One region of the Sediminicurvatus halobius genome, then DNA from elsewhere that is predicted to be linked to it. Evidence: predicted binding sites of a transcription regulator. Region 1 holds the regulator's gene; the other holds the start of a gene.
What was found. Region 1 encodes FNR, which switches genes on or off when oxygen is low (the NO sensors DNR and NnrR bind a similar motif). Its sites were predicted from a motif close to TTGATNTANATCAA; they were not measured.
Positions count from the first base shown of each region.

Region 1 (14,573 bases):
ATCGCATGCTGGCCCGGCTGCGACGGGAGGGCTACGCAGTGCGTTCGCTGCACGTGGGCAGCCTGGGCGGCGTCGAGGCGGCGCGCCGGGGGGACTGCGACGTTGCCGGCGTGCACCTGCTGGACCCGGAGACCGACACCTACAACCGGCCCTGGCTGCCGGACGGGGTGCGCCTGCTGCCCGGCTACCGGCGCCGGCAGGGCATCTGTTACCGCGCCGATGACGAGCGTCTCGCCGGGCTCGCGGGGACGGCGCTCCAGACCCGTCTGCGCGCGGACGAGGCGCTGGTGATGGTAAACCGCAACGCCGGCAGCGGCACCCGGGTGCTGGTGGACCGGCTGCTCGGTGATTGGCAGCCCCCCGGCTGGGGCGTGCAGCCCGCCTCCCACAACGCGGTGGCCGCCGCCGTCGCCCAGGGCCGGGCGGACTGGGGCGTGACCATCGCGCCGGTGGCCGCGGCCTACGGTCTCGCCTTCGACCCCCTGCGCGACGAGCACTACGACTTCCTCGTCCCCGAGTCCCGCTGGGACCGCCCCGCAGTGGCCCGCTTCCGGGCCCTGCTGGAGGACGAGGCCATGCGCGAGGAGCTTGCCAATGTCGGCATGCGGGTCGATGGGGAAAGCGGGGAATAACCGCAAAGGCGCAAAGGACGCGAAGACGGTTAGCGGTTGCGCCCCGCCAAAGGTTCGGACCGGACGACCACGCAAGCGGGGCACGCACGGCTGCCCTTAAAGCTTACAGGGGCATCCCATTCTGGTGTTCTTCGCGAATCCTTCGCGATCTTCGCGCCTTTGCGGTTGTCTTCCTCAATGCCGTGGCGCAGGGCAACTATCCCTTGCCGCGGGTCTTGGTGCGTCCGGCTTTGCCGAACTTCTCGATGAACTGGATCATGCTGCCGGCGATGTCCTTGCCGGTGGCGCCCTCGATGCCCTCGAGGCCGGGGGAGGAGTTGACCTCCAGCACCACCGGGCCGTGGGCCGAGCGCATGATGTCCACGCCGGCGACGTTGAGGCCCATGATCCTGGCCGCGCGGGTCGCCACCGAGCGCTCCTCGGGGGTGATGCGGATGGGCTTGGCGCTGCCGCCGCGGTGGACGTTGGAGCGGAACTCGCCCTCCTTCGCCTGGCGCATCATGGAGGCGATGACCTTCTCGCCCACCACGAAACAGCGGATGTCGGCGCCGTTGGCCTCCTTGATGAACTCCTGGGCCAGGAAATAGGCGTTGAGGCCGTGGAAGGCGTCGATCACGCTCTCCGCGGCCTTGTTGGTCTCGGCCAGCACCACGCCCTTGCCCTGGGTGCCCTCCAGCAGCTTCAGCACCAGGGGCGCGCCGCCGACGATGCTGATCAGGTCGGCGTTGTCGTCCGGGGAGTACGCGAAGCTGCTCACCGGCAGGCCGATGCCGCGGCGGGCGAGGAGCTGCAGGGAGCGGAGCTTGTCCCGCGAGCGGCTGATGGCCACCGACTCGTTCAGCGGGAACACCCCCATCATCTCGAACTGGCGCAGGACGGCGGTGCCGTAGAAGGTCACCGAGGCGCCGATGCGGGGGATGACCGCGTCCGGCGCCGGCAGGATCTCGCCCTTGAGGTGCACCTCGGGGCGGTGGGCGCTGATCTTCACGTAGCAGCGCAGCGGATCGATGACCCGCACCGTGTGCCCACGCTCGCGGCCGGCCTCGACGATGCGCCGGGTGGAGTAGAGCCGGGCGTTGCGCGAGAGGACGTAGATGTTCAGCGGATTGGGCATCCGAGGCGGCTCCCGGTGGTGGATTCAGGGTGAGCGGAGCTGGCGCCGCGGCGCCTCACTGTCCGCGGCGCCGGCCAGATAGGAGGCGCCGGGGTCGACCAGCAGCCGGCCCTTCATGGCCCGGCGGCCGATCAGCATGCGAAAGCCCATGCTATCGCGGTTGGTCAGGGTCAGCTCAATGGCGAAGCGTCGGCCGGCGATGGCCAGCGGCGTGCGCACCACCAGCCGGCGCTCGCGGTGACCGGTGGAGCTGGTGACCACCCGGTCGCCGAGCAGGGCGGCGTCGCAGTGGACGGTGATGTCCGTGCGCCGCTGCAGCGGATGGACCTGAAAGCGCACCCGCTCGCCCTCCGGGCCGCGGTAGCGCCGCACGTGGATGGCGTGCAGGCAGGACGTGGCGGCCCCGGTGTCCACTTTCGCCTTGATGGCTTCGATGCCGAGGGCCGGAAGGCCGACCCACTCGCGCCAGCCTACCCAGCTGCGCGGGCGGCGTCGCGTTTTCGCTACCGACATGCTGTTTTCCCGCTGCGCCCGATGCCCGGCGGCACATGCACCAGAGCCCCTGATCCTTTATCATTGTGACCTTTTCCGCGGCCATGCCGCGACCGCCACGGCCTGTCGCCGGGCCGCGTGAACGGCCGGCGGCAGAGGCGTTAAAACTGCCCGGAAAGGCACCGAATTTCCAGCACCTTTTCGAGAGGGACCGCCATGTTCTCCAGCACCATGACCGTTGCCGGTTTCGACCCGGAGCTCGCCGAGTCAATCGACCGCGAGCGCCGTCGGCAGGAAGAGCACATCGAGCTGATCGCCTCGGAGAACTACGCCAGCCCCCGGGTACTGGAGCTGCAGGGCAGCGTGCTGACCAACAAGTACGCCGAGGGCTATCCGGGCAAGCGCTACTACGGCGGCTGCGAGTTCGTCGACGTCGGCGAGCGGCTCGCCATCGAGCGGGCGAAGGCGCTCTTCGGCGCGGCCTATGCCAACGTGCAGCCGCACTCCGGCTCCTCGGCCAATCTGGCCGTGTTCCTGGCGCTGGCGAAGCCCGGCGACACCCTGCTCGGCATGAGCCTCGACCACGGCGGGCACCTGACCCACGGCGCCAAGCCGAACTTCTCCGGCAAGATCTTCAACGCCGTGCAGTACGGCCTGAACACCGACACCGGCGAGATCGACTACGACGAGGTCGCGCGCCTGGCGCGCGAGCACCGGCCGAGGCTCATCGTCGCCGGATTCTCCGCCTACTCGCGGGTGGTCGACTGGGCGCGCTTCCGCGCCATCGCCGACGAGGTGAACGCCTACCTCGTCGCGGACATGGCGCATGTCGCCGGCCTGGTGGCCGCCGGTGTCTACCCGAGCCCGGTGGCCCATGCGGACGTGGTGACCACCACCACCCACAAGACCCTGCGCGGCCCCCGCGGCGGGCTGATCCTCGCCCGCGAGAACCCGGAGGTGACCAAGAAGCTGCAGTCGCTGGTCTTCCCGGGCACCCAGGGCGGGCCGCTGATGCACGTCATCGCCGCCAAGGCGGTGGCCTTCAAGGAGGCCCTGGAGCCGGAGTTCCGCGAGTACCAGGAGCAGGTTATCGCCAACGCCCGGGCCATGGCCGGGACCATGCAGGACCGCGGCTACAAGGTGGTCTCCGGCGGCACCGACAACCACCTGTTCCTTATGGATCTGGTGGACAAGGGGCTCACCGGCAAGGCCGCCGACGCCGCCCTCGGCTCGGCCAACATCACGGTGAACAAGAACACCGTGCCGAACGACCCGCAGTCCCCCTTCGTGACGTCGGGGCTGCGCATCGGCACGCCGGCGATCACCACCCGCGGCTTCGGCGAGGCGGAGAGCCGCGAGCTCGCCAACTGGATCTGCGATGTGCTCGACGAGCCGGAGAACGAGGCCGTGATCAGCGCGGTGCGGGACAAGGTGCTGGCCATCTGCCACCGCTTCCCGGTCTACGAGGCGGCCTGAGGCCCCGCGGAGCCGGCATGCGTTGCCCCTTCTGCCAGGCCCAGGACACCCGGGTCATCGACTCCCGCCTCGCCGGCGAGGGCGAACAGGTGCGCCGGCGGCGGGAGTGCGCAGGCTGCGGGGTGCGCTTCACCACCTACGAGTCCGCGGAGCTGGTGATGCCGCGGGTCATCAAGCGCGACGGCACCCGCGTGCTGTTCGACGACGGCAAGCTGCGGACCGGCCTGCTGCGGGCGCTGGAGAAGCGACCGGTGGCCACGGAGGCGGTGGAGGCGGCCATCAGCCGCATCCGCCAGCGGATCCGCGCCGCCGGCGAGCGCGAGGTGGCGGCGAGCGATATCGGCGAGTGGGTGATGGAGGAGCTGCGGGACCTGGACCAGGTGGCCTATGTGCGTTTCGCCTCGGTCTACCGCAGCTTCGAGGACGTGAGCGCCTTCCGCGAGGTGATCGACGGCCTGGAGCGCATGCCGGACGCGGAGGCCCGCCGCCGCCAGATCGGCCTGCTGCCGGACGACGGCGACGACACCCCGTGAGCGGCTTCAGCGCGCAGGATCACGCCTGGATGGCCCGGGCGCTGCGGCTGGCCGAGCGTGGCCGCTGGACCTGCGACCCCAACCCGCGGGTAGGCTGCGTGCTGGTGCGCGACGGCGAGGCCGTCGGCGAGGGCTGGCATGAGCGTGCCGGCGGCCCCCACGCCGAGGTGCTGGCGCTGGAGGCGGCGGGGGCCGCCGCCCGCGGTGCCACCGCCTACGTCACCCTCGAGCCCTGCAGCCATTACGGGCGTACGCCGCCCTGCGCCGATGCGCTGATCGAGGCCGGGGTAGCCCGCGTGGTGATCGGCGCCGGAGACCCGAATCCGCGGGTGGGCGGCCGGGGCGTCGAGCGCCTGCGGGAGGCCGGGGTCGCCGTCGCCGGCGGGCTCATGGCCGAGGCCGCCGAGGCCCTGAACGCCGGCTTCATGCGCCGCATGCGCGGCGGCCTGCCCTGGGTAAGGTGCAAGGTGGCCGCGAGCCTCGACGGCCGCACCGCCATGGCCTCGGGCGAGAGCCGCTGGATCACTAGTGCCGCGGCGCGGCGTGACGTCCACCGCTGGCGGGCGGCGAGCGGCGCCATCGTCACCGGCGTCGACACCGTGATCGCCGACGATCCCCGGCTTACCGCCCGCGATGTGGACGGCCCGTTCCTGGCGCCCCGGCGGGTGGTGCTGGACTCGCATCTGCGTACGCCCACGGAGGCTCGCCTGTTGCGGGACGATGGCGGCGTCACGCTGCTGCATGTGGGCGAAATGCCGCCTCGGGAGCAGGCCCTGGTCCGTGCCGGCGCGCATCTGCAGCAGGTGGCCGCGGGTGACGACGGCCGCGTCGAGCTGACGGCGGCGCTGCGGGCCCTGGCCGCCGACGAGGTGAACGAGGTGCTGGTGGAGGCGGGACCGACGCTCTCCGGTGCACTCCTGCAGGCGGGCCTGGTCGACGAGCTCATCATCTATCTCGCGCCCCATCTCATGGGCCACGAGGGGCGGCCGCTGCTGGCGCTGGCGGGTCTCGAGCAGATGAGTCAGCGCCTGGCGCTGACCGTTACCGACCAGCGCCGGGTGGGGGAGGATCTGCGCCTGATCGCTCGGCTGCGCCCGGCGGAGGAGGGCTGAGTGTTCACCGGTATCGTCCAGGCAGCGGGTCGCCTGGCCGCGAGCGAGCGTACCGGCGGCGACTGCCGCCTCACCATCGCCGCGGAGGGGCTTGACCTCGGTGCCGTGCGCATCGGGGACAGCATCGCCGTGAACGGTGTCTGCCTTACCGCGGTCACCGTCGCCCCGCCGCACTTCGCCGCCGACGTCTCGGTGGAAACCCTGGAGCGCACCACTCTGGGCCGCCTCGGCCAGGGCGACCGGGTCAATCTGGAGACGGCGCTGACGCTCGCCACCCCCCTCGGCGGGCACCTGGTGAGCGGGCATGTGGACGGCGTCGGCGAGGTGCGGGCCCGGGAGCCGGACGGGCGTTCCGAGCGCTGGCGATTCCGCGCGCCGGCGCGGCTCGCCCGCTACATCGCCGAGAAGGGGTCGATCTGCGTGGACGGCGTCAGCCTCACCGTGAACGGCGTGAACGGCGCGGAGTTCGACGTCAACATCGTGCCCCACACCGCGACGGTGACGACCCTCGGCGACTACGGCCCGGGGCAGCCGGTGAACCTGGAGGTGGACCTCATCGCACGCTATCTGGAGCGCCTGATGCTCGGCGACCGCGCCGCCGACCCGGACGCCACCGGCGTCACCCGCGACCTCCTCCGCCGCGCCGGTTTCGAGGGCTCCGATACGGCGGGGGACTGAAACACAACGACACAATGGAGCACAACGTTTTGATGCAGACCTTTACCCGTTGTGAATCGTTGTGCCCGTTGTGTCGTTGTGTTGAACGCACAGCTGCGAAACGCGACTGACCGGAGACCAAGGCATGGCCTTCAACAGTATCGAGGAGATCATCGAGGACCTGCGCCAGGGGCGCATGGCGGTGATCCTGGATGACGAGGACCGGGAGAACGAGGGCGACCTGGTCATGGCCGCGTCCATGGTGCGGCCTGAGGATATCAACTTCATGGCGCGCTACGGGCGCGGGCTGATCTGCCTGACGCTCACCCGCGAGCGCTGCGAGCAGCTGCGCCTGCCGCTGATGGTCAACGACTCCGAGGACGCCCACGGCACCAAGTTCACGCTCTCCATCGAGGCCGCCCGGGGGGTGACCACCGGCATCTCCGCCGCCGACCGGGCGCGTACCGTGCAGGCCGCGGTCGCCCCCCACGCGCGGCCCGAGGACCTGGTCCAGCCCGGCCACGTCTTCCCGCTCATGGCGCAGCCCGGCGGCGTGCTTACCCGTGCCGGGCACACCGAGGCCGGCTGCGACCTAGCCCGCCTCGCCGGCTTCGAGCCCGCGGCGGTGATCGTCGAGGTGCTCAACGAGGACGGCACCATGGCGCGGCGGGACGATCTCATGACCTTCGCCCGCGAGCACGGCCTGAAGATCGGCACAGTGGCGGACCTTATCGCCTACCGGGTCCGCAACGAGCGCACCGTGGAGCGGGTGGCGGACTGCGAGCTGCCCACCGAGTACGGCCGCTTCCATCTCTACGCCTATCAGGACACCGTCGACGGCGCGCTGCACTTCGCCCTGATCAAGGGCCGGCCGCAGCCGGACTCGCCCACGCTGGTGCGGGTGCAGGTCGAGAACACCCTCTCCGACCTCTTCGCCGCCCAGGCTCCGGACCAGGGCTGGTCCCTGCGCGAGGCCCTGGCGGAGATCGCCGGCTGCGGCGAGACCCCCGCCGCCGTGGTCATGCTCCGCCGCGTGGACGACCGCAGCGAGGTCCTCGCCCGCATGCGCGAGTTCCAGGCCCTGGCCCGCCACGGCGAGCTGACCCCCGAGCCACGCACCCCCAGCCAGGACAGCCAGGACCTCCGCACCTACGGCGTCGGCGCCCAGATCCTCACCGACCTCGGCATCCGCCGCATGCGCGTGCTCTCCGCCCCGAAGCGCATGCACGCGCTGTCGGGGTTTGGGATGGAGGTGGTCGACTACGTTCAGTCGGCTGCTGCCGACTGAACGTAGGTGCAAGTTGCAAGCGGCAAGTTGCAAGTGGGAAGGAGTCGGTCGCAAGCGGACAACTTGAGTAACCCCAAGGAGGGGGTGCGATGGCAGGGATTCGTGGTTTTGAGGAGCTAGTGGCCTGGCAGAAAGGTCATAGGTTGGCCGTAGACGTCTACCGGACCACGAAGCCGTGTTTGCGTCAGGATTTCGATCTCTGTCGTCAGGCGCGACGGAGTGCGGTGTCCGTGGTCAGCAATGTAGCGGAGGGTTTTGAGCGTTTTTCGCCAGCGGAGTTTGGCTACTTCCTCGGGGTGGCGAGGGGTTCAGCAGGCGAATTACGCGCACAGCTGCGGCTTATGCAGGATCTTGGGTATCTCCCGGGGCCTTCGGTGGAACCGCTAATCCTGCGAAGCACGGAAGTGAGCCGTATAATCGCAGGCCTCGCAGCGAGTCTTCGCAGGTAACTCGCTGACGTGCCGGCCGAGCGGGCGCTGCTGCCGGCCCCGTATTCTCGCTTGCAACTTGAAACTTGCAACTTGCCACTCCTCATCAGAAGTTAACGGACAATGCAGATCATCGAAGGCACTTTCACCACTCAGGACGCCAAAGTCGCGCTTGCCGCCACGCGCTTCAACAGCTTCATCGTCGAGCAGCTGGTGGCCGGGGCGCGGGATGTGCTGGTGCGGCATGGGGTGGCGGATGACGCGCTGACGCTGGTGCGGGTACCGGGGGCCTGGGAGCTGCCGCTGGTGGTGCAGCGGCTGGCGGCCTCCGGGGAGTACGACGCGGTGGTGGCGCTCGGCTGCGTGATCCGGGGCGGGACCCCGCACTTCGACTACGTTGCCGGCGAGTGCGCCAAGGGCATCGGGCAGTTGTCGATGCAGAGCGGAGTGCCGGTGGCCTTCGGCGTGCTGACCACCGACAGCATCGAGCAGGCCATCGAGCGCGCCGGGACCAAGGCCGGCAACAAGGGCGCGGAGGCGGCGCTGACGGCGCTCGAGATGATCAGCCTGCTGCGTCAGCTGTGAGCCTGCCTGTGGCCGATATCCCGTCCGGGCCCCATGCCCACCGCCGCCGCACCCGCGCCCGCCGGCGTGCGCTGCAGGCCCTCTATCAGTGGGAGCTCACCGGCCACGAGGCCGGCGCCATCGAGCGCCAGTTCCTCGAGGAGTACCGGCTCGGGCGCATGGAGCTGGACTACTTCACGGAGCTGCTGCACGAGGTCATCGCCCGGGTGGAGGAGCTGGATGCCGCCTACGACCGCTACCTGGACCGTCCGGCGGCGACCCTGGATCCGGTGGAGAAGGCGATCCTGCGCCTTGGCACCTATGAGCTCATGGCGCGCATGGAGGTGCCCTACCGGGTGGTGATCGACGAGGCGGTGGAGCTCGCCAAGTCCTTTGGTGCCGAGCAGAGCCACCGCTACATCAACGGCGTGCTGGACCGCGTCGGGCGCGACCAGCCTCTGCGCGCCGCCGAGCTCGGTCGCCGTCGTCGCTGAGGCGCCGCGTGGCGCTCTCCGAGTTTGCCCTCATCGCCCGCTACCTCGTCCACGTCGGGGCAGCCCGCGAGGACGTGCTGCTGGGGGTCGGTGACGACGCCGCGCTGGTGCGGCCGGCGCCGGGGCGTCCCCAGGCACTCGCCCTCGACACGCTGGTCGCAGACGTTCACTTTCCGGCGGACGCGGCGGCGGCGGACGTCGGGCACAAGGCGCTGGCGGTAAACCTCAGCGACCTCGCCGCCATGGGCGCGACGCCGCAGTGGGCGCTGCTGGCGCTCACGCTGCCGAAGGTCGACGAGCCCTGGCTCGAGGGCTTCGCCGCCGGCTTCGGGGCGCTGGCCACGGCCCACGGCGTGGCCCTGGTGGGCGGCGATGTTACCCGCGGGCCGCTCACGGTCAGCGTGCAGGTGATCGGATGTCTGGCCGGCCCGGCCCTGCGCCGGGACGGGGCCCGGCCCGGCGACCGGGTCTGGCTCTCCGGCCGGCCAGGTGAGGCGGCGGCGGGGCTCGCCGCCTGGCAGTCCGGGGCCGGCGAGGACAGGCGCTGGGCGCGGCTGCTGCGCCGCCTGCACCGGCCGACACCGCGGGTGGCGCTGGGCCAGGCGCTGGCCGGCGTGGCCTCCGCCGCCATCGATGTCTCCGACGGCGTGGCAGCGGATGCCGGGCACATCGCCGCTGCGAGCGGCGTCGGCATCGAGCTGCGCGCCGACTGGCTGCCGCTGTCCCGCCGGCTGCGCGCCTGGGCGGGAGACCGTGCCGCCGTGGATCTTGCACTCAACGGTGGCGATGACTACGAGCTCTGCTTCACGGCCCCGGCGGCGGCGGATTCGGCGCTGGGCAGCCTCGCCGCAGCGCAGTCCCTGCCGCTGACGCCCATCGGGCGGGTGACCGAAGGCGCTGGCCTGCGGGTGCGCGACGCCCGGGGCCGGGAGCTCGCCGGCGGCGGCTACCAGCATTTCGGGGGCGGGGCATGAGTGTCTTTCGCCTGCGTGAACCGGTGCAGCTGCTCGCCACCGGCTTCGGCAGCGGCCTCTCGCCGCGTCTGCCGGGCACCACGGGCACGCTGGCGGCGCTGCCGGCGGTTCCGCTGCTGCTCTGGCTGCCGGTGCCGGTGCAGGTGCTCGTGGTGGTCGCAGCCTTCGCGTTCGGTTGCTGGCTCTGCGGCGCCGCGGCGCGGGCCGCCGGCGTGCACGACCACCCGGCCATCGTCTGGGACGAGTTCACCGGCATCTGGCTCGCCTGCATCGCCCTGCCGCCCGGCTGGTGGCCGCTGCCGGTGGCGTTCGTGGCCTTCCGGATTCTCGACATGGCCAAGCCGTGGCCCATCAGCTGGGTTGACCGGCGCCTCGGCGGCGGTATCGGCATCATGCTCGATGACGTGCTCGCCGGCGCCGGGGCGTGGATGGTGGTGCAGTCCTTCGCGTGGCTTGCCGGCTAGCCCGCACATCTCACCGATTCACGGCTGCGGGCGCGGATCTGGCGGCCAGTCCTGCGTTGCGCTCGGCCCGGGTGCTCGACGTACTGTCGAGTACGCCTGCGCGCCCGGACTCTCCCTCGGGAAGGGCTCCGCGCTGCCCATCTCCTGCCCGCCATCTCCACGCCCTCGCTGCGCGAATCGGTGAGATATGCGGGCTCGCGTTTCGGACCGGGCCGGCGGCAGCGCCGCCGAGACTTGTCATGGCCCCGGAGCGACGTGGGCACTATCATGGGGGGATTGCCGGCGCCTCCCGGGTACCACCGCGCGGCGCCGGCGCAGCGGCATACAAGGGCAGGGATGATCCATGACCAGCGCCGATGTGAGCGATTTCCGCGTCTCCAGCCTGCGCAGCGCATGTACCAACTGCAGCCTCGTGCAGCTGTGCCTCCCGGTGAGCCTCAGCCAGAGCGACGTGGCCCTGCTGGATGATATCGTCCAGCGGCGCCGCCCCCTGCAGCGCAACGACCACCTCTACCGCGAGGGCGACGACTTCCACGCCATCTATGCGGTGCGCTCCGGGGCGCTGAAGACCTACACCGTCTCGTCGGGCGGCGAGGAGCAGGTCACCGGGTTCCATCTGCCTGGGGAGCTGGTGGGGCTGGATGCCATCAACACCTGGCGCCATCCCTGCAGCGCCGAGGCCCTGGAGACCACCAGCGTCTGCGAGCTGCCCTTCGAGCGGCTGGAGGATCTGGCGAGCGAGATCCCCGGGCTGCAGCGCCAGCTGCTGCGGCTGATGAGCCGGGAGATCTTCTCCGATCAGGAGATGCTGTTCGCCATGGCGCGGCGCACGGCGGAGGAGCGCCTCGCCATCCTGCTGCTGAGCCTCTCCGACCGCTTCGCCCGGCGCGGGCTGTCCGCCACGCGCTTCCGCCTGCCCATGGCCCGCAGCGAGCTCGGCAACTACCTGGGCCTGGCGCCGGAGACCATGAGCCGGCTGTTCCGGCGGTTTCGTGATCAAGGCTGGCTGAGCGCCGAGGGGCGCGAGGTGCGGCTTACCGACGTGGAGGCGCTGCACGAGCTGGCCGGCCGGCCGCCGGAGGACGCCGCGGCGGTCGGCCAGCGGGACACCGGCTACTGACGCGAGACGGACCCGCTACATCATTCCCGTCTGCAGCTTGGCGGCGTCGGACATCATCTCGAAGCTCCAGGGCGGGTCGAAGACGATCTCCACCTCGACCTCCTCCACCGTCGGCACCTGCTTCACCTTCTCGCGCACGTCGTAGGCGAGGATGTCGCCCATGCCGCAACCGGGGGCGGTGAGGGTCATGTCGATGGATACCTTGCGGCTGCCGTCGTCGCGCTTGCCGATGTCGCAGCGGTAGACGAGCCCGAGCTCGACGATGTTGATCGGGATCTCTGGGTCGTAGCAGCGGCGCATCTGATCCCAGACCAGCTGCTCGACATCCTCCTCCGAGGCGTCGTCCGGCAGCTCCGGCGTGGGCTCCGGCTCCTTGCCGATCGCGTCGGCATCCTTGCCGTCGATGCGGAACAGGTTGCCCTGGATGTAGACGGTGTAGCTGCCGCCGAGGGCCTGGGTGATCATGCCCTCGGCGCCCTTGGGGATGGTGCCCGTATCCCCGGCGGGGATCAGCGCCGCCTCGCAGTCGCGCAGAAAGGTGACGGGCTCGTTGCTCTGCATGGGCATGGCCTACTCCGGGCGCCTGCAGGCGCCGTCCGCAAGTCGATATTTCCCCGTCAGTTTACCATCGCCACCGCGCATCCCGTCACCTGCGCGGCGGCATGATGCAGACGCGCGTGGCGGCGCGCGAGGGTGGGGATGTCGCGGTCGTAGCCGCCGCCGATCACCGCTGCCACGGGGATGCCCCGCTGCCGGCAGGCGCCGAGCACGCAGGCGTCCCGCCGCGATAGGCCGTCGTCGCTCAGGCGCAGGTGCCCGAGGCGGTCGTCGGCGTGGACGTCGGCGCCGGCGTCGTAGAGCACCAGGTCCGGTGCGGGGTCGGCGAGCAGGGCCGGCAGCTCCGCCTCGAGGGCGTCCAGATAGGCTTCGTCGCCGGTGCCCCGCCGCAGCGCGCGGTCGCGGTCGCTGCGCTGCTTGCGGGCAGGGAAATTCTCCGCGCAGTGCATGGAGAAGGTGAACGCCCGCGGCTCGTCGGCGAGCAGCACCGCCGTGCCGTCTCCCTGGTGGACGTCCAGGTCCACGATCAGCACCCGCCGGGCGCCGCCCTCGGCGAGCGCCCAGCAGGCCGCCACGGCGAGGTCGTTGATAAGGCAGTAGCCGCTGCCGTGACCGGCGAAGGCGTGGTGGGTGCCGCCGGCGGTGTTACAGGCGAGCCCGTGCTCCAGCGCCAGCGCCGCCGTGAGCACGGTGCCCCCGGTCTCCAGCAGGGTGCGCCGGTAGAGCGCCGGCGACCAGCGAAAGCCCGTGCGGCGCTGGGCACGCTCGTCGATGGTGCCCTCCCGGAAGGCCTCCAGGTAGGCCGGCGCGTGTACCCGGGCAAGGTCCTCCTCGCGCGCGGGGCCGGGCTCGTGCCAGTGCGCAGGCAGCCCGGACAGCTGCTCTCGCAGTACCCGGAACTTCTCCATCGGAAAGGGATGCCCCGGAGGCAGCGGAATGGTGTAGCCAGGATGATGGACGCAGTGCAGCATGGGCTCCCCCTGGACACTACCCGTGGACCGTCCGCTCCGGCCGGCGTTCCCGTGCGCCCGGGACTGCGGAGACCGCTCCCGCGCAGGCCCGTCCTGCGGCTCTGAGACGCGGAGATGATTTTCTTCAGGATCAGTGAGCTGCCCATGCCCGGTCGCTTTCGCAACCTCGTCCTTGATCTTCAGCCGCATGTCCGGCTGCTCGCCTTCGGCGTGCTGCTGGTGGGGCTCTCGGGCAGTGGCCAGAGCTTCTTCATCTCGCTGTTCGGCGGCGAGATCCGGGCGGCGTTCGGGCTCTCCAACGCGGGCTTCGGCGGCGTCTACGCCCTGGCGACGCTGATCAGCGGGCTGTTGCTCATCTTTCTCGGCCGGGGCGTGGATCGCCTCGCGCTGCCGTTGTTCACGACACTGGTTCTGGCGGGCGCCGCCGGTGGGGCGGTGCTGCTGGCCAGTGCGCCGGCGGCCTGGGTGCTGCTGCCCGCGCTGCTGCTGCTGCGGGTGTGCGGCCAGGGCCTGATGGTGCACGTGGCGCAGACCACGGTGGCGCGGCGCTTCGATCGGCGCCGGGGGACGGCGGTGAGCGTGGTGACCCTCGGGCTGCCGCTGGCCGAGGCCGTGCTGCCCAGCGTGGCAGTCCTGCTCATCGCGGGGCTCGGCTGGCGTGGCGCCTGGCTGGCGATAGCCGCGGCGCTGCTGCTGCTTGGCCTGCCGCTCGCCCTGGCCCTGCTGCGCGGCGAGGCGGTGCCCCGGTCGCGTGCCGAGGGCACCGGTACGGGCAACGCCGGCGACTGGGGGCGACGGGCGGTTCTGCGGGATGCACGCTTCTACGCCGCGCTGCCGGCGCTGCTGGCGCCGCCCTTCGTCATCACCGCGCTGTTCATCCACCAGGTGGCGGTGGCCGAGGCCAAGGGCTGGACGCTCGGCTGGCTGGCGGCGGTATTCCCGGCGTTTGCCGTGAGCCATGTGCTGGCGCTGCTGCTGAGTGGTCCGCTTGTGGACCGGCTGGGTGCGGTGCGCCTGCTGCCGGTGTATCTCCTGCCGCTGGCGCTGGCCCTGCTGGTGCTGGCGCTGGGAGGCGGGCAGCTCGCCGCGCCGCTGTATCTGGGTCTCGCCGGTCTCAGCGTCGGCGCCGCGGGCACGCTGATGGGGGCGCTCTGGCCGGAGCTCTACGGCGTGACCCATCTCGGGGCCATCCGCGGCCTCGCCCACGGCTGCATGGTGCTGAGCACGGCGGTGGCGCCGGCGCTGGCCGGGCTGCTGCTTGACGTGGGCCTCAGCGTGCCAGGCCTGGCGCTCGCCATGGCCGGGTTCGTCGTGGCGGCCTCGCTGGGCTCACTGCGCGCGGGGCGGAGCAGGGCGGCACCGATCCAGAGCTCGACGGGCTGACCGCCCGGCGCCCGTGCCGGCGGGAGACTCGGCGCGAGGGCGCGCCGCCTACGCGCCACCTGATTAGCCACGGGCTTCAGAAATCCCGGCGCCAGGAACCCACGGCTCCGGAGCCGTTGTAACGGCCGTGCCGGGCGCGAGGCGGGGCAGGAACGCCCGGGGACACGCCGTGAACACGTCCCTGTAGGCTCCTAGCCCGCCTATCTCACCGATTCGCGGCTGCGGGCGCGGATCTGACGGGCAGTCCGGCGTTGCGCTCGGTCCGGGTGCTCGACGTACTGTCGAGTACGCCTGCGCGCCCGGACTCTCCCGC
Region 1 covers NZ_CP086615.1:3,108,294-3,122,866, reverse strand. Annotated here, with positions in the region: gene LMH63_RS14655 (molybdopterin biosynthesis protein) at 1-632, shown strand, start outside; gene rimK (30S ribosomal protein S6--L-glutamate ligase) at 829-1,746, opposite strand; gene LMH63_RS14645 (ATP-dependent zinc protease family protein) at 1,771-2,259, opposite strand; gene glyA (serine hydroxymethyltransferase) at 2,455-3,714, shown strand; gene nrdR (transcriptional regulator NrdR) at 3,732-4,247, shown strand; gene ribD (bifunctional diaminohydroxyphosphoribosylaminopyrimidine deaminase/5-amino-6-(5-phosphoribosylamino)uracil reductase RibD) at 4,277-5,359, shown strand; gene LMH63_RS14625 (riboflavin synthase) at 5,360-6,037, shown strand; gene ribBA (bifunctional 3,4-dihydroxy-2-butanone-4-phosphate synthase/GTP cyclohydrolase II) at 6,162-7,304, shown strand; gene LMH63_RS19550 (four helix bundle protein) at 7,394-7,753, shown strand; gene ribH (6,7-dimethyl-8-ribityllumazine synthase) at 7,856-8,317, shown strand; gene nusB (transcription antitermination factor NusB) at 8,326-8,790, shown strand; gene thiL (thiamine-phosphate kinase) at 8,799-9,764, shown strand; gene LMH63_RS14600 (phosphatidylglycerophosphatase A family protein) at 9,761-10,228, shown strand; gene fnr (fumarate/nitrate reduction transcriptional regulator Fnr) at 10,572-11,348, shown strand; gene sufT (putative Fe-S cluster assembly protein SufT) at 11,364-11,915, opposite strand; gene LMH63_RS14585 (histone deacetylase family protein) at 11,966-12,877, opposite strand; gene LMH63_RS14580 (MFS transporter) at 12,992-14,260, shown strand.

Region 2 (14,573 bases), 910 kb from region 1:
ATCGGTGTAGGCAGCCCCCTGGGCGAGCAGCACCGCCGGCGCCATCGCCAGCGAGGTCGCGAGCATGCAGCCGACCATGATGCCGAGGCCATCGGCGCGCGCGGCCTCGCGCAGCGCGAGTGCCTCGGTCAAGCCGCCCGCCTTGTCGAGCTTGATATTGACCAGATCGTAGCGCCCGCGTATCCGGGCCAGCGAGGTGCGATCGTGGCAGCTCTCGTCCGCGCAGAGGGGCACCGGCCGCGGCAGCTCGGCAAGGGCAGCGTCGTCCGCCGCCGGCAGCGGCTGCTCGATCATGGCCACGCCGGCGCGGGCAAGCTCGGGGGCGAGGCGCTCGTAGGCGGCGGCGTCCCAGCCCTCGTTGGCATCGACGATGAGCCGCGCCTCCGGGGCGCCGTCGCGCACCGCGTGGATGCGCTCGATGTCCTCGTCGCCGCCGCCGAGCTTGATCTTGAGCAGGGGGCGCGCCGCGTTGGCAGCGGCGCTGGCGGCCATGGCCGCCGGCGTATCCAGGGAGAGGGTATAGGCGGTGATCACCGGCTCCGGCGCCGCGAGCCCTGCCAGCTCCCAGACGCGCCGGCCGGACTGCTTCGCCGCCAGGTCCCAGAGCGCGCAGTCGAGGGCGTTGCGCGCCGCGCCGGCGGCCAGCGTCCCCGCCAGGGCGTCGCGGTCGAGGCCCTCGGCTACCGCCTCCCGCAGCCCCTCCAGGGTCGCGACCACGCCGGCCACGGTCTCGCCGTAGTGGGCGTAGGGCACGCACTCGCCCTGACCGGTGTGGCCATGCTCGTGGATCGCCACGCGCACCACTTCCTGCACCGTGCGCGACCCGCGGGAGATGGTGAACGCCGCGCGCAGCGGAAAGCGCTCGGCGTGGACCTCGAGGCGGCGCCGGCTCACAGCGACTCCAGGGCGTCCACCAGGGGTCCGGCACCGTAGCGGATGGGGTCCGTGGCGGGCAGCCCGGTCTCCTCCCTGGCGCGCTCGATCCAGGCCCGGGCGGCCCGCTCGTCCAGGGCGCTGGTGTTGAGCGCCACACCCACCGTACGCGCGGCCGGGTTGACGATGTGAGCGCAGCGCTCGGCCAGGCTCAGCACGTCGGTCAGCCCGGGCAGGGTGTAGTGGGGCAGACCGCGCATGTGCGGGCGTTCCGGTTCGTGGCACAGCACCAGCGCGTCCGGCTGGCCGCCATGGATCAGCGCGAGGGTCACGCCGGAGTAGGAGGGATGGAAGAGGCTGCCCTGGCCCTCGATGATGTCCCAGTGGTCCGCGTCATTGTCGGGCGTCAGCCATTCCACGGCGCCGGCCATGAAGTCCGCCACCACGGCATCCAGGGGTACGCCGCCGCCGGTGATGAGGATGCCGGTCTGGCCGGTGGCACGGAAGGTGGCGTTCAGGCCACGCTCGTGCATCTCGCGCTCGATGGCCATGCTCGCGTACATCTTGCCGACGGAGCAGTCCGTGCCCACTGTCAGGCAGCGCCTGCCGCTGCGTCTGCTGCCGTCGGCGATGGGGTAGTCGTGCTGCGGCACGCGGACGTCGAAGAGCTGCCGGCCCGCCTTCTGCGCGGCCTCCACCAGCTCCGGCTCGTCGTGGAGATGATTGTGCAGCCCGGCCGCCAGGTCCATGCCGGCAGCGAGCGCCTCCTTCAGCACGGCGATCCACTGCCGCGAGATGACGCCCCCGCGGTTGGCGACGCCCACCACCAGGGTCTTGGCCCCGGCGTCGGCGGCCTCGGCGACGGTCATATCCGGCAGGCCCATGTCCGGCTTGCAGCCGGGCAGGCGCAGCTGGCCGACGGCGGCGTCCGGGCGCCAGTCGCGGATGCCCTTGGCCACCTTGGCGGCGAGCAGGTCAGGTGCGTCGCCCAGAAACAGCAGGTACGGTTGTCGCAGCATGCCCCATCCCTCCAGAGAATATCCCCGTAAGGTACCGCGTCCGGGGGTCCTGCGCCGAGCCTCCGGTCCCGTGGATGCGGGCCCCGTGCCGACCGGCCGGGACTCGCGGCTGGAGGACCGTGCGGGGAGCCTGAGAGGCGGGCGGCGCACGCGTCGGCCGCAGGCAGCCGCCATGATGGCAGCGGAGGCAGCCGGCCGATGAGCCGGGAGGCGGGGAACGAAGCGGGCGTGGCGTGGGTGGGCGCCGATGGCTGTCCCGGCGGATGGGTCGCGGTCGGCGTGACGACGGCGGGCGACCTGCGGTCCCGGGTCTGCCCGGACGTGGTGGCGTTGCGGGCATGGGCGGGCGCCGGGGCGCTGATCCTCATCGATATTCCCATCGGTCTGCGCGAGGACGGCAGCGCCGGGCGGGACTGCGACCGCGAGGCCCGCCGCCTGCTCCGGGCGCCGCGGGCGGCAAGCGTGTTCACTCCGCCGGTCAGGGCCTGCCTCGAGGAGGGCAACTGGGCCGCCGCCAACGCGCGCAGCCGTCGGCTCACCGGCCGCGGACTGAGCCGGCAGGCCTGGAATATCGCCCGCAAGATCCGTGAGGTGGACGGCTGGCTGCGCGCCGATCCCGAACGGCAGCGTCTGCTGCGGGAGGCGCATCCGGAAGTTCTGTTCCAGGCGCTGAATGACGGCGCGCCCATGCGCCACCCGAAGCGGCGCAGCGCCGGGCGCAGGGAGCGTCTCGCCGTGCTGGCGCGCCACGCCCCCGACGCGCCGGCGTTCTTCGAGGGGGAGCGGGCGGTGCTGCGGCGCGCCGGCGCCATGGCCGACGATCTGCTCGATGCCATGGTCTGCGCGCTCGCCCCCTGGGCGAGCCGAGGCGCGCTGGCTACGCTGCCGGCGGAGCCGGAGCAAGACGCTGCGGGCCTGCGCATGGAGATCGTGTACCCGCTGGCGGCCGCCGTGTCGGGGTGACGTCCCGCGCAGGCGTCGCCCGCATATCGCACCGATCCACGCCCACAGCCGTGACGCGGTGGGTGCAGCGGCCGGGCCACCCTCGTCCCTGGCCAGGGCGCGTCAGAAGATCCCCTGTTCCCCGAGCTCCTGGCCAGCCATGCCCTCGCGCAGGACGCGGCGGTAGAAGTCGCTCAGGGTGTCGCGGCCGGTGGCCGGCGTGGCCGCGGCGTCGTAACGGCCGGTGGCCGGGTCGAGCCAGAGCATGTCCTCGGTTGCGTAGTAGCGGGCGATGCGGGCGAACTCGGCCTTGTCGCTTAGGCGCGGGGCGGCGCAGGCAAGGGCATCCAGGGTCGGGATGAGGGTGTCCAGCAGGCGGATGGGTATCCGTCGGAAGCGCGGTCTGCGCCCGGTGAGCTCGAAGAGCAGCTCGCCGCGTTCGCGGGCCGTCAGCGCCGGGTCCGGGCCGCCGATGGGCAGGATGCGGCGCTGGCGCGAGGGATTCTCCAGGCAGTCCGCCATGAACGCGGCGAGATCGCGCTCGCTGATGGGCCGGCAGGCGGTGCCGCCGTCGCCGAAGAGCAGATACGGCTTGCCGGCCCGGACGCGCGGTACCTGCCCGGCCAGCGACTTGTAGAAGGCGGTGGGCCGGACGATCGTCCAGTTCAGCTCCGAGGCCTGCAGCGCCTGCTCGAAGGCGAGCTTGGCATGCTGGAAGGCGAGCCGGGGCTTCTGCACGCAGATCGCCGAGAGCAGCAGGAACTGGCGGACTCCGGCGGCCCGTGCCGCCGCCAGCAGTTTGCGGTTGGCCGCGTAGTCCACCCGCCAGGCGTCGGTGATGCCGCCGCTGCGCGAGGCGATGCAGGAGACCACCGCGTCCACGGGCTCACCGGCGAAGCCTTCGCGGGCGAGAGAGGCCGAGTCGCAGACCTCGGCAGTCCGGACCTCCGAGCCCGCGAGCTCCGGCGGCAGGGGTTGCCGCGTCGCCCGCGCCAGGCTCACCACGCGATGGCCGCGACCGATGAGCTCGCGCGCCACATGGCGGCCGATATAGCCGGTGGCGCCGGCAACGATGATGCGCAGGCCGTGGTGGCTCGCCGTCACCGTGGCACTCCGGCGAATACCGGAGCCTGCGCCGGGCCTACGCGCTGCGCCTTCGGTGGCTGTCGCCCTGGCATCCGTCGGCACCTCCCATTGATCTGCGTCAAGTAAAAATGACGCCGGTGGTGTCAGCTTAACATGACACTTCCGGCGGAGAACGCCCATGCGGATCGTGCTCATCCATCCGAACTATCACTCGGGCGGCGCGGAGATCGCGGGCAACTGGCCACCGGCATGGGTCGCCTACCTGGGCGGCGCGCTGAAGGCCGACGGCTACGACGATATCCGCTTCATCGACGCGATGACCGAGGACCTCTCCGACGAGGCGCTTCGGGAACGGCTCGCGGCGGAGCAGCCGGACATCGTCGGCGCCACCGCGATCACGCCCTCGATCTATCGCGCGGAGCGCGTCCTGGAGATCGCCCGTGAGCTGCACCCGCAGGCGGTCACCGTGCTGGGCGGCGTGCATGCGACATTCATGTACGAGCAGGTGCTCACCGAAGCGCCCTGGATCGACGTCATCGTGCGCGGCGAGGGCGAGGAGGTGATGCTCTCGCTGGTGCGCACCGTGGATGCCGGCTTCTGGCCGGAGGCCCGGTCCACCATCCGCGGCATCGCCTACACGGAAGACGAGGGCGACGAGTCGCGGGTGGTGGCGACCCCGCCGGCGCCCACGGTCAAGGACCTGGACGCGTTGACCCCTGACTGGTCGCTGCTCTCCTGGGAGCGCTATACCTACGTGCCTCTCGGCACCCGGGTCGCCATTCCGAACATGGCCCGGGGCTGCCCCTTCACCTGCTCCTTCTGCTCCCAGTGGAAGTTCTGGCGCGACTACCGCGTGCGTGACCCGGTGCGGGTGGTGGACGAGATCGAGCGGCTCGTGGAGGAGCACGGCGTGGGCTTCTTCATCCTCGCCGACGAGGAGCCCACCATCCACCGGAAGAAGTTCACGCAGTTCTGCGAGGAGCTGATCGCCCGCGGCCTGCCGGAGCGGGTCAAGTGGGGCATCAATACCCGGGTCACCGATATCCAGCGCGACAGGGAGCTGCTGCCGCTCTGGCGCCGGGCGGGGCTGGTGCATGTCTCCCTCGGCACCGAGGCGGCGGCGCAGATGCGCCTGGATCTCTTCAACAAGGAGACGCGCATCGAAGAGAACCGGGAGGCGATCCGCCTGCTGCGCGAGGCGGACATCTTCACCGAGGCCCAGTTCATCGTCGGTCTGGAGAACGAGACCGAGGAGACGCTGGAGGAGACCTACCGCTTCGCGCGGGACTGGGATCCGGACCTCGCCAACTGGGCGATGTACACGCCCTGGCCGTTCAACACGCTCTCCCAGGAGCGCTCGGACCAGGTGGAGGTGTTCGACTTCGAGAAATACAACTTCGTCACCCCGATCATGAAGCCGGCGGCCATGGACCGGGCAACGCTGCTCGACCGGGTGATGCACAACTACCGCCGCTTCTACATGCGCAAGGCCCTGTTCCACTACCCATGGCGGGGCACGGGGTTCCGCCGCCGCTACCTGCTCGGCTGCCTCAAGGCCTTTCTCAAGGCCGGCGTCCAGCGCACGTTCTACGACCTCGGCAAGGTGGGCTACTGGGGGCCGCAGTCGAAGAAGAAGGTCAACTTCCACTTCGACGCCGAGCGGGCCAAGGCCTCGGCGAAGCTCGCGGACTGGGAGGCCCTCGCCGATCGCAAGCGCAAGGCCCGCGAGCGCCGCGCGGCGGTCAGGGCCCAGGTGCTGGCGCAGAAGGCGGAGGCGCGGGCCGCCGCGGGCGCGGAGCTCAGCGAGGGGCCGGGCGGCGTTCGTGTGCAGCCGGCGGGCGAGCTCGCCGGAGGCGCCCCGGCGGAAACCCACTGAGCGGCGGCCGGGCGTCGTGTCCGCGAGCGCGCTGCCGGACCTCGCACAGGCCACCGCCGGGCCGGGGCGCGTCGGGCCGAACGCGGTGCTGCAGCTCGTCCCGGCACTGGCGGCGGCCGGGCTCGCGGCGCGCACGCCGGCGCTCTTCGCCGCCGCCGGCGCGGGGGACTGGCTGGCGGAGCCGCCTGCGGTCATGCTCGATGAGCGCCAGGTCGCGGCCCTGCATCGAACCCTGCGCACGCAGCTGCCGCCGGCGCTGGCACGGGCGGTGCTCGCCGACGCGGGCCGTCGCACCGGGGACTACGTCCTGGCCCACCGCATCCCCGCCCCGGCCCGGTGCCTGATCCGGGCGCTGCCGCGGCCGCTGGCGGCCCGCGCCCTGATCGCCGCGATCCGGGCCCACGCCTGGACCTTCGTCGGCTCCGGGCGGCTCACCGCCCGGCCGGGCCGGCCCGCCATCCTGGCGGTGACGGCCAACCCGCTGGCGGCCGCACCGGGCGAGCCCGCCAGCGGCTGCGTGTGGCATGCCGCCGCCTTCCGGCAGCTCTTCCGCGGCCTGGTCCACCCGCAGGCCACGGTCCGGGAAACCGCCTGTGCCGCCCACGGCGCCGAAGTCTGCCGCTTCGAGATCCACGCGGCGAGCTCCGAATCCGCGTAGGTCGTGCACCGCCGCCAGGCGGTGTGCGACGTCTTCGGGCTGTCGATGAAACACAACGACACAACGGACACAACGGTTAACCAAAGAAGGTCGCATTGACAGCGGGCCGCGGCCACGCGGCTAGCCTGTATCGCCGCGGCGGCGGACACCCACGGCTGCCGTGCGATCCGGGGCGGGAGCGCCCGGGACCCTCTGCGACAGGGATGTCGCAGTGGAGCCTCCAGGGACGGATTCACGGCGTGTCCCGGGCGCTCCCGCCCCGGATCGCACTCGGCACGGCCGATACTTTCCGATGACGTCGCGGGGCGTGGGTGAGGCAGGTACTCGGTTCGGTGCCCAGCCAACGCCCGAGACGTCGCACACCGCCTGGCGGCGGTGCACGACCTACTGGAAGTCCCGGCTGCGGGTGACCAGGCGGCCGAGCAGGGCGCTGTGGTCCTCGACCCGGCCGGCGATGAGGTGGGTGACCTCGCCGCGGCGCTCCCAGACGCCGGTTACGCCCATCAGCCGCGCGCCGACCACGATGGGGCGCCGGCGCTCCGAGAGATCCTTCCAGACCACCACGTTCACCACGCCGGTCTCGTCCTCCAGGGTGATGAAGGTCACGCCGCCGGCGGAGCCGGGGCGCTGGCGGGTGATGACGAGCCCCGCGGTACGGGCGATGCGGCGGTGCCCCACCGCCTGCAGCTCGGCGGCGCTGCGGTAGCCGCGCCGGCGCAGGGTGTCGCGGAGCAGGGCGACGGGGTGCCGCCCGAGGGAGAGGCCGAGGCTCTGGTAGTCGTGCACCAGGTCCTCGCCCTCACTCGGTGCCGGCAGCCGGGCAGCCGGCTCCTGGCTGGGGGCCTGCGCCAGCAGCGGGCCGGCGTCGTCCACGCCGAGCACCTGCCACCAGGCCTGGCGGCGGTGGCCGGCGAGGCTCGCCAGCGCGCCGGCGTCGGCCAGCGCCCGCAGGTCCCGGCGATCGAGCCCGGCGCGACGGGCGAGGTCCTGGACACTGGCGAACGGACCGCTCTGGTCGCGGGTGTCCACCACGCGCTGCGCCGCCTCGGCACCGAGGCCCTTCACGAGCCGCAGGCCGAGGCGCAGCGTCAGCGTCTCGCCGGGCTCCAGCGTGCAGTCCCAGTCGCTGGCGGTGACGTCCACCGGGCGCACCTCGACGCCGTGGGCGCGGGCGTCCCGGATGATCTGGGCCGGGGCGTAGAAGCCCATGGGCTGGCTGTTGATCAGTGCGCAGGCGAACACCTCGGGGTGATGACACTTGAGCCACGCCGAGACGTAGACCAGCAGCGCGAAGCTCGCCGCGTGGGACTCCGGGAAGCCGTACTCGCCAAAGCCGCAGATCTGCTGGAAGACGCGCTCGGCGAAGGCGTCCTCGTAGCCGCGCTCGCGCATGCCCGCGAGCAGCCGCTCACGGAAGGGGCCGAGCCCGCCCTTGCGCCGCCAGGCGGCCATGGCCCGGCGCAGCTGGTCCGCCTCGCCGGGGCTGAAGCCCGCCGCCACCACGGCGAGCTGCATTACCTGCTCCTGGAAGATGGGCACGCCCAGGGTGCGCTCGAGCACGCCGCGCACCTCGTCGCTCGGGTAGTCCACCGGCTCCAGGCCCTCGCGCCGGCGCAGGTAGGGGTGGACCATGTCGCCCTGGATGGGCCCCGGGCGGACGATGGAGATCTCGATCACCAGGTCGTAGAAGCAGCGCGGGCGCAGCCGCGGCAGCATGGCCATCTGCGCCCGGGATTCCACCTGGAACACCCCCACCGAGTCCGCCCGGCCGAGCATGTCGTAGACCGCCGGGTCCTCCCGCGGGACCGAGGTGAGATCCAGGGCGAGCCCGCGGTGCTCGGCCAGCAGGTCGAAGGCACGGTGGATGGCGGTGAGCATGCCCAGCGCCAGGCAGTCCACCTTGAGCAGGCCGAGGGACTCGAGGTCGTCCTTGTCCCACTGGATGATGCTGCGCCCGGCCATGGCGGCGTTCTCGGTGGGGACGAGCTCGGCCAGCGGCCCGCGACTGATGACGAAGCCGCCCACGTGCTGGGAGAGGTGCCGGGGGAAGCCGATGAGCTGGTGCACCAGGGTGAGCACCCGTTCGAGCACCGGGGTGTCCGGGTCGAAGCCCGCCTCGCGCAGGCGCTCGGGAGCGATGCGCCCGCCGTCCCACCAGTGCAGGGCGCGGGCGAGGCGGTCCACCTGGTCCTCGGCGAGGCCCAGCGCCTTGCCCACGTCGCGCAGGGCGCTGCGCGGGCGATAGCTGATGACCGTGGCGGCGAGCGCGGCGCGGTGGCGGCCGTACTTGCGGTAGACGTACTGGATGACCTCCTCGCGGCGCTCGTGCTCGAAGTCGATGTCGATGTCCGGCGGCTCGTCCCGCTCCCTGGAGAGGAAGCGCTCGAACAGCAGGCTGGACTTCGACGGGTCCACGGCGGTGACGCCGAGGCAGTAGCAGACCGTGGAGTTGGCCGCCGAGCCGCGGCCCTGGCAGAGGATCCCCTGGCTGCGGGCGAAGCGCACCAGGTCGTGCACGGTGAGGAAGTAGGGCTCGTAGCCGAGCTCGGCGATAAGCCCGAGCTCGTGCTCGATGGCCGCGTGCACCCGCTTCGGCACGCCCTCCGGCCAGTGCGCCCGGGCGCCGGCCTCGGTGAGCGCGCGCAGCCAGGAGGCCGGGGTGTGGTCGTCCGGGACCAGCTCCTCCGGGTATTCGTAGCGCAGCTCGTCCAGGGAAAAGTGACAGCGCGCGGCGATGCGCACGCTCTCGGTGACCAGCGCGTCGGGGTAGAGGCGGGCCAGGACCTCCCGCGGGCGCAGGTGGCGCTCGCCGTTGGGCTCCAGCGCCCGCCCGAGCTGGTGCACGGGGCGGCGCAGGCGGATGGCGGTGAGGGTGTCCTGCAGGGCGCGGCGGCCGCGGGCGTGCATAAGCACCGCGCCGGTGGCGACCCGGGGCAGGCCGGTGGCCGCGGCCAGAGCCTCGGAGCGGGCGAGGCGGACGGCGTCGCCGCCGTCGTGGTGCAGGCTCACGGCGAGCCAGGCGCGGCCGGGGAAGCGCTCGGCGAGCCAGCGGGCGTCCTCTTCCGGGGTGTCCGCGGCGCAGGCAAGAAGCGCGAGGCAGCCCGGCACGCCCTCCTCGAGATCGGCCCGGGTGAGGCGGTACTGCCCCTTGGGGGCCTGGCTGCGGCCGAGGGCGATCAGCGCCGAGAGCCGGCCGTAGGCGGCGCGGTCGGGGGCGAGGAGGACCAGCACGGGGCCATCCACCAGGCGCAGCTCGCTGCCGATGATCAGCGGCAGGCCGTGGTCCTTCGCCGCCACGTGGGCTCGCACCGCGCCGGCCACCGAGCACTCGTCGGTGACCGCCAGCGCCCGGTAGCCAAGCCGCACGGCGCGCCGTACCAGCTCCTCCGGGTGCGAGGCGCCGCGCAGGAAGGTGAAGTTGGTCAGGCAGTGGAGCTCGGCGTAGTCAGGCGTGCCGGCGCGCATGGGTGATCTTCCGGATACTGTTGATTTGTACAGTATTCGGAAGGTGGGGCGAGTGCAACGGGTTAACACCGCCCGGTGCGAGGCCGGGGTCAGGGGGCGAGCAGCCGCCGGATCACTGCCTCGTAAACGTGCGAGAGGGCGTCCAGGTCGGCAGCGGCGACGTGCTCGTCCACCTGGTGGATGGTGGCGTTGCGGGGGCCAAGCTCCACCACCTCCGCGCCGAGGGGGGCGATGAAGCGGCCGTCCGAGGTGCCGCCGGCGGTGCTCGGACGGGGCGGCTCACCGGTCTCGGCGGTCACCGCGTCGATCAGGGCCGCCCGCAGCGGTCCCGGTTCGCTGGCGAAGGGCTCCGCCGAGCGCTGCCAGGCGAGCTCGGCGTCGAGGCCGTGGGCCGCCACCATGGCCGCGATGCGCGCCTCCAGCCCGGCCGCCGTGGAGGCGGGGGAAAAGCGCAGGTTGAAGGCGACCCGCGCCTCGCCGGGGATGACGTTGCCGGCGCCGGTGCCGGCCTCGAGGTTGCTGATCTGGAAGGTGGTGGGCGGGAACTCGTCGGTGCCCCGGTCCCATTCCATGGCCACCAGCTCCGCGAGCAGGGGGGCGAGGCGATGCACCGGATTGTCTGCCAGGTGCGGATAGGCCACGTGGCCCTGGCGCCCGCGGACCGTCAGCCAGCCGTTGAGGGAGCCCCGGCGGCCGACCTTGATGACGTCGCCGAAGCGGGCCTCGCTGCTCGGCTCGCCCACGAGGCACCAGTCGATGCCCTCGCCGCGGGCAGCCAGGGTCTCGGCCACGCGGCGGGTGCCGTCCCGGGCCGGCCCTTCCTCGTCGCTGGTGAGCAGCAGAGCGACGCTGCCCGACACCCCCTCCGCAGCGCCGAACACGCGCTCGCAGGCGGTGACGAAGGCGGCGACGCTGCCCTTCATGTCCGCTGCACCGCGGCCATAGAGGAGGCCGTCCTCCAGGGCGGGCTCGAACGGGGGATGGCGCCAGCGCGCCTCCGGCCCCGGCGGCACCACGTCGGTATGGCCGAGGAAGACCAGCAGGGGCGCCGCCTCGCCGCGTCGCAGCCAGAGGTTGGTGACCTCGCCGAAGCGCAGGGTCTCGGCGGCGAAGTCCAGGGGGGCAAGCCGCTCGGCGATGAGGGCCTGGCAGCCGGCGTCCTCCGGCGTCACCGAGGGTCGGCGGATCAGCGCCCGGGCGAGGTCCAGGGTGGGGCTGGTCACAGCACCCGCTCCCAGGCGTCCGGGTCGAAGCCCACCTGCACGGTGTCCTGCGTCTCCAGTACCGGGCGCTTCACCAGCCTCGGCTCCTCCAGCATCAAGGCGCGGGCCTCGTCTAGCCCGCATTTCTCGCCGATCCGCGGCTGCGGCCGCGGATCTGGCGGGCAATCCTGCGTTGCGCTCGGTTCGGGTGCTCGACGTACTGTCGAGTACGCCTGCGCGCCCGAACTTTCGCGCGCCTTGTCTTGCCCGCCATCTCCACGCCCTCGCTTCGCGGATCGGCGAGAAATGCGGGCTAGGCCCTCGCGCCGCCCGAGGGGCAGCGCCCGCCAGCTCGTGCTGCGGCGGTTGAGCAGCGCCTCCCAGGGCAGGGCGTCCAGCCAGCGGTCCAGCGTGGCGGGCTCGAGGCCGGTGCGGGCGAGGTCGACGAACTCCACCTCGCTGCCCCGTGCGGCGAGCCACTGCCGGGCACGGCGGCAGCGGTCGCAGCTTGCGAGGCCGTAGACGCGCACGGCGCTCACGGGCGCAGCAGCTCGTTGATGCCGACCTTGGCGCGGGTCTTGGCGTCCACCTGCTTGATGATCACCGCGCAGTAGAGGCTGTGGCTGCCGTCCTCGGCGGGCAGGCTGCCCGGTACCACGACGGCGCCCGGGGGCACCCGGCCGTGGCTGACCTCGCCGGTCTCGCGGTTGTAGATCTTGGTGCTCTGGCCGATGTACACGCCCATGGAGATCACCGCCCCCTCGCCGACGATCACGCCCTCGACGATCTCCGAGCGCGCGCCGATGAAGCAGTGGTCCTCGATGATGGTGGGGTTGGCCTGCAGCGGCTCCAGCACGCCGCCGATGCCGACGCCGCCGGACAGGTGCACGCCCTTGCCGATCTGGGCGCAGGAGCCGACGGTGGCCCAGGTGTCCACCATGGTGCCCTCGTCAACGTAGGCGCCGATGTTCACGTAGGAGGGCATGAGCACGACGCCAGGGGCGATGTAGGCACCGCGGCGGGCCGCCGCCGGCGGCACCACGCGCACGCCGTCGGCGGCGAAGTCGCGGCTCGCGTAGTCGGCGTACTTGAGCGGAACCTTGTCGTAGTAGTCCGTCTCGCCGCCGCGGATCACCTGGTTGTCCGTGAGGCGGAAGGAGAGCAGCACCGCCTTCTTCAGCCACTGGTGGACCTGCCATTCGCCGTCGATCTTCTCGGCGACGCGGGCCTCGCCGCGGTCGAGCAGGGCAAGGGCCTCGGCCACTGCCTCGCGAACCTCCGGCGGGGCACTGGCCGGGCGCAGGTCCGCGCGTTGCTCGAAGGCGCTCTCGATGGTCTGCTGGAGCTGGCTCACGGTACTTCCTCCTGGATGGCTGTTCGCTGATGCGGCTCAGGCCCGGTCGGCGCCGGCCTGCAGGAAGCGGCGCAGCCGCGCCGCGGCCTCCACGCAGGTGTCGCGTTCGGCGACCAGCGCGATGCGCACATGGCCCGCCCCCGGGTCGCTGCCGTCCGGCTCGCGCCGCGAGAGGTAGCGTCCGGGCAGCACCGTCAGATGCTCCCGAGCATACAGCTCGCGCGCGAAGTCGGTGTCCGCCCCCGGAGTGCGCGCCCAGAGATAGAAGCCCCCCGCCGGCGGGTCATAGTCGAGCACGCCGTCCAGCGCCGCCCCCACAGCCGAGAACTTCTCCCGGTAAAGACGGCGATTCTCGCGCACATGGGCCTCGTCGCTCCAGGCCGTCCGGCTGGCTGCCTGCACGTGCAGCGGCAGGGCGCAGCCGTGGTAGGTGCGGTAGAGGGCGAAGCGCTCGATGAGTGCCGCGTCGCCCGCGACGAACCCGGAGCGCAGCCCCGGTGCGCTGGAGCGTTTGGAGAGGCTGTGGAAGACCAGGCAGCGCTCGAAGCCGGTGCGGCCGAGCTCGGCGCAGACCTGCAGGAGGCCGGCGGGCGGGTTCGCCTCGTCGGCATAGAGCTCGCTGTAGCACTCGTCGGCGGCGATGACGAAGCCGTACCGGTCCGCCAGGGCGAGGGCGCGTCGCCAGTAATCCCGGGACAGCACCGTACCGCTCGGGTTGCCGGGGCTGCAGAGGTAGAGCAGGCCGCAGCGTGCCCAGGTGGCCTCGGGGACGGCGTCGAGATCCGGCGCGTAGCCGTTGGCCCGGGTTGTGGGCAGAGTCAGGGGCTCGCCGCCGGCGAGCAGCGCCGCCCCCTCGTAGATCTGGTAGAAGGGATTCGGCATCGCCACCACCGGCTGCCGAGACGGATCCAGCACCGCCTGGGCCACGGCGAACAGGGCCTCCCGCGTCCCCGCCACCGGCAGCACATGCCGTTCCGCGGTCACGCTCCCCGCCGGCAGTGCAAAGCGCGCCGCCAGCCAGCCCGCGATCACCTCCCGCAGCGACGCCTCGCCGCGGCTTGCCGGATAGCGCCCGATCCCCTCCGCCACCGCCTCGCGCAGGGCGTCTACGATGAACCCGGGTGTTGGATGCTTCGGCTCCCCGATGGACAGCACGATGGGCGCCAGCCCCGCCGGCGGCGTGGTGTCCGCGAGCAGGGCGCGCAGGCGCTCGAAGGGGTACGGGTTTAGGCGGGCTAGGTTTGGGTTCACGGCGTTATTACGGGTGGTGGCTTTGTTCTGGCGCTCTGGGATTCGAGTTCAAAGTTGCGGGTAGTTCAAAGTTCAAGGTTCAAAGTTCAAAGACCGCTACCGCCGGCGATGGAACGGTAGCTCCGCCGTGCAGGGGCGAAGCGATGCGGCGGGAGTCTTTGAACTTTGGACTTCGAACTTTGAACTCGGTGTGTGAGCCCGCCAAAGGCGGGCTCACACACCGTCCGCCCTCTTCATGATGTCCGGCTCGTCGTCCAGGAGCTCCATCAGGGTTCGGCGGACGCACTGGCGGAGGTCGCCGCTCAGGGGCTGGTTGTCGCGGTCGGTGATGAAGAAGACGTCCTCGGCGCGCTCGCCGATGGTGGCGATCTTGGCGTTCTGCAGGCGCACCCCGCAGCGGGCGAAGACGTAGCCGACCTGGGCGAGCAGGCCGGGCTGGTCGCCGGTTATGAGCTCCATGGCGCTGCGGCCGTTGTTCTCGTCGTCGCCGAACTCGATCTGAGTCTCGGTGTTGAAATGGCGCAGGCGCCGGGGCAGGGCGCGGCGGGAGGGTTCCGGCAGGCGCTCGGGGCCGCTCAGGGCGTCGGCGATGTGCTGCTCGATCTCCTGCCGACGCCAGTCGCGCTCGATGGGGCGGCCGTCCTCCTCCAGCACCAGGTAGCTGTCCAGGGTGTAGCCATTCTCGGTGGTGATGATGCGGGCGTCCTGGATGTCCAGGCCGAGCTGGTCCAGGGCCGAGACCGAGAGGGCGAAGATGTTGTCGCGGTCGCGGGCGTAGACGAACACCTCCGTGCCACCACGCTGGCTCACCGGCTCGATCAGCACCAGCGGCCGCGCCGGCGCGGCG
Region 2 covers NZ_CP086615.1:2,201,158-2,215,730, forward strand. Annotated here, with positions in the region: gene dgcA (N-acetyl-D-Glu racemase DgcA) at 1-894, opposite strand, end outside; gene dgcN (N-acetyltransferase DgcN) at 891-1,892, opposite strand; gene LMH63_RS10030 (DUF429 domain-containing protein) at 2,091-2,855, shown strand; gene LMH63_RS10035 (NAD(P)H-binding protein) at 2,958-3,938, opposite strand; gene bchE (magnesium-protoporphyrin IX monomethyl ester anaerobic oxidative cyclase) at 4,099-5,796, shown strand; gene bchJ (bacteriochlorophyll 4-vinyl reductase) at 5,813-6,454, shown strand; gene LMH63_RS10050 (error-prone DNA polymerase) at 6,839-9,919, opposite strand; gene dapE (succinyl-diaminopimelate desuccinylase) at 10,009-11,142, opposite strand; gene LMH63_RS10060 (ArsC/Spx/MgsR family protein) at 11,139-11,660, opposite strand; gene dapD (2,3,4,5-tetrahydropyridine-2,6-dicarboxylate N-succinyltransferase) at 11,657-12,475, opposite strand; gene dapC (succinyldiaminopimelate transaminase) at 12,512-13,726, opposite strand; gene glnD ([protein-PII] uridylyltransferase) at 13,940-14,573, opposite strand, start outside.
Region 2: the regulator FNR is predicted to act here: its motif matches at 4,029-4,042, upstream of bchE (magnesium-protoporphyrin IX monomethyl ester anaerobic oxidative cyclase).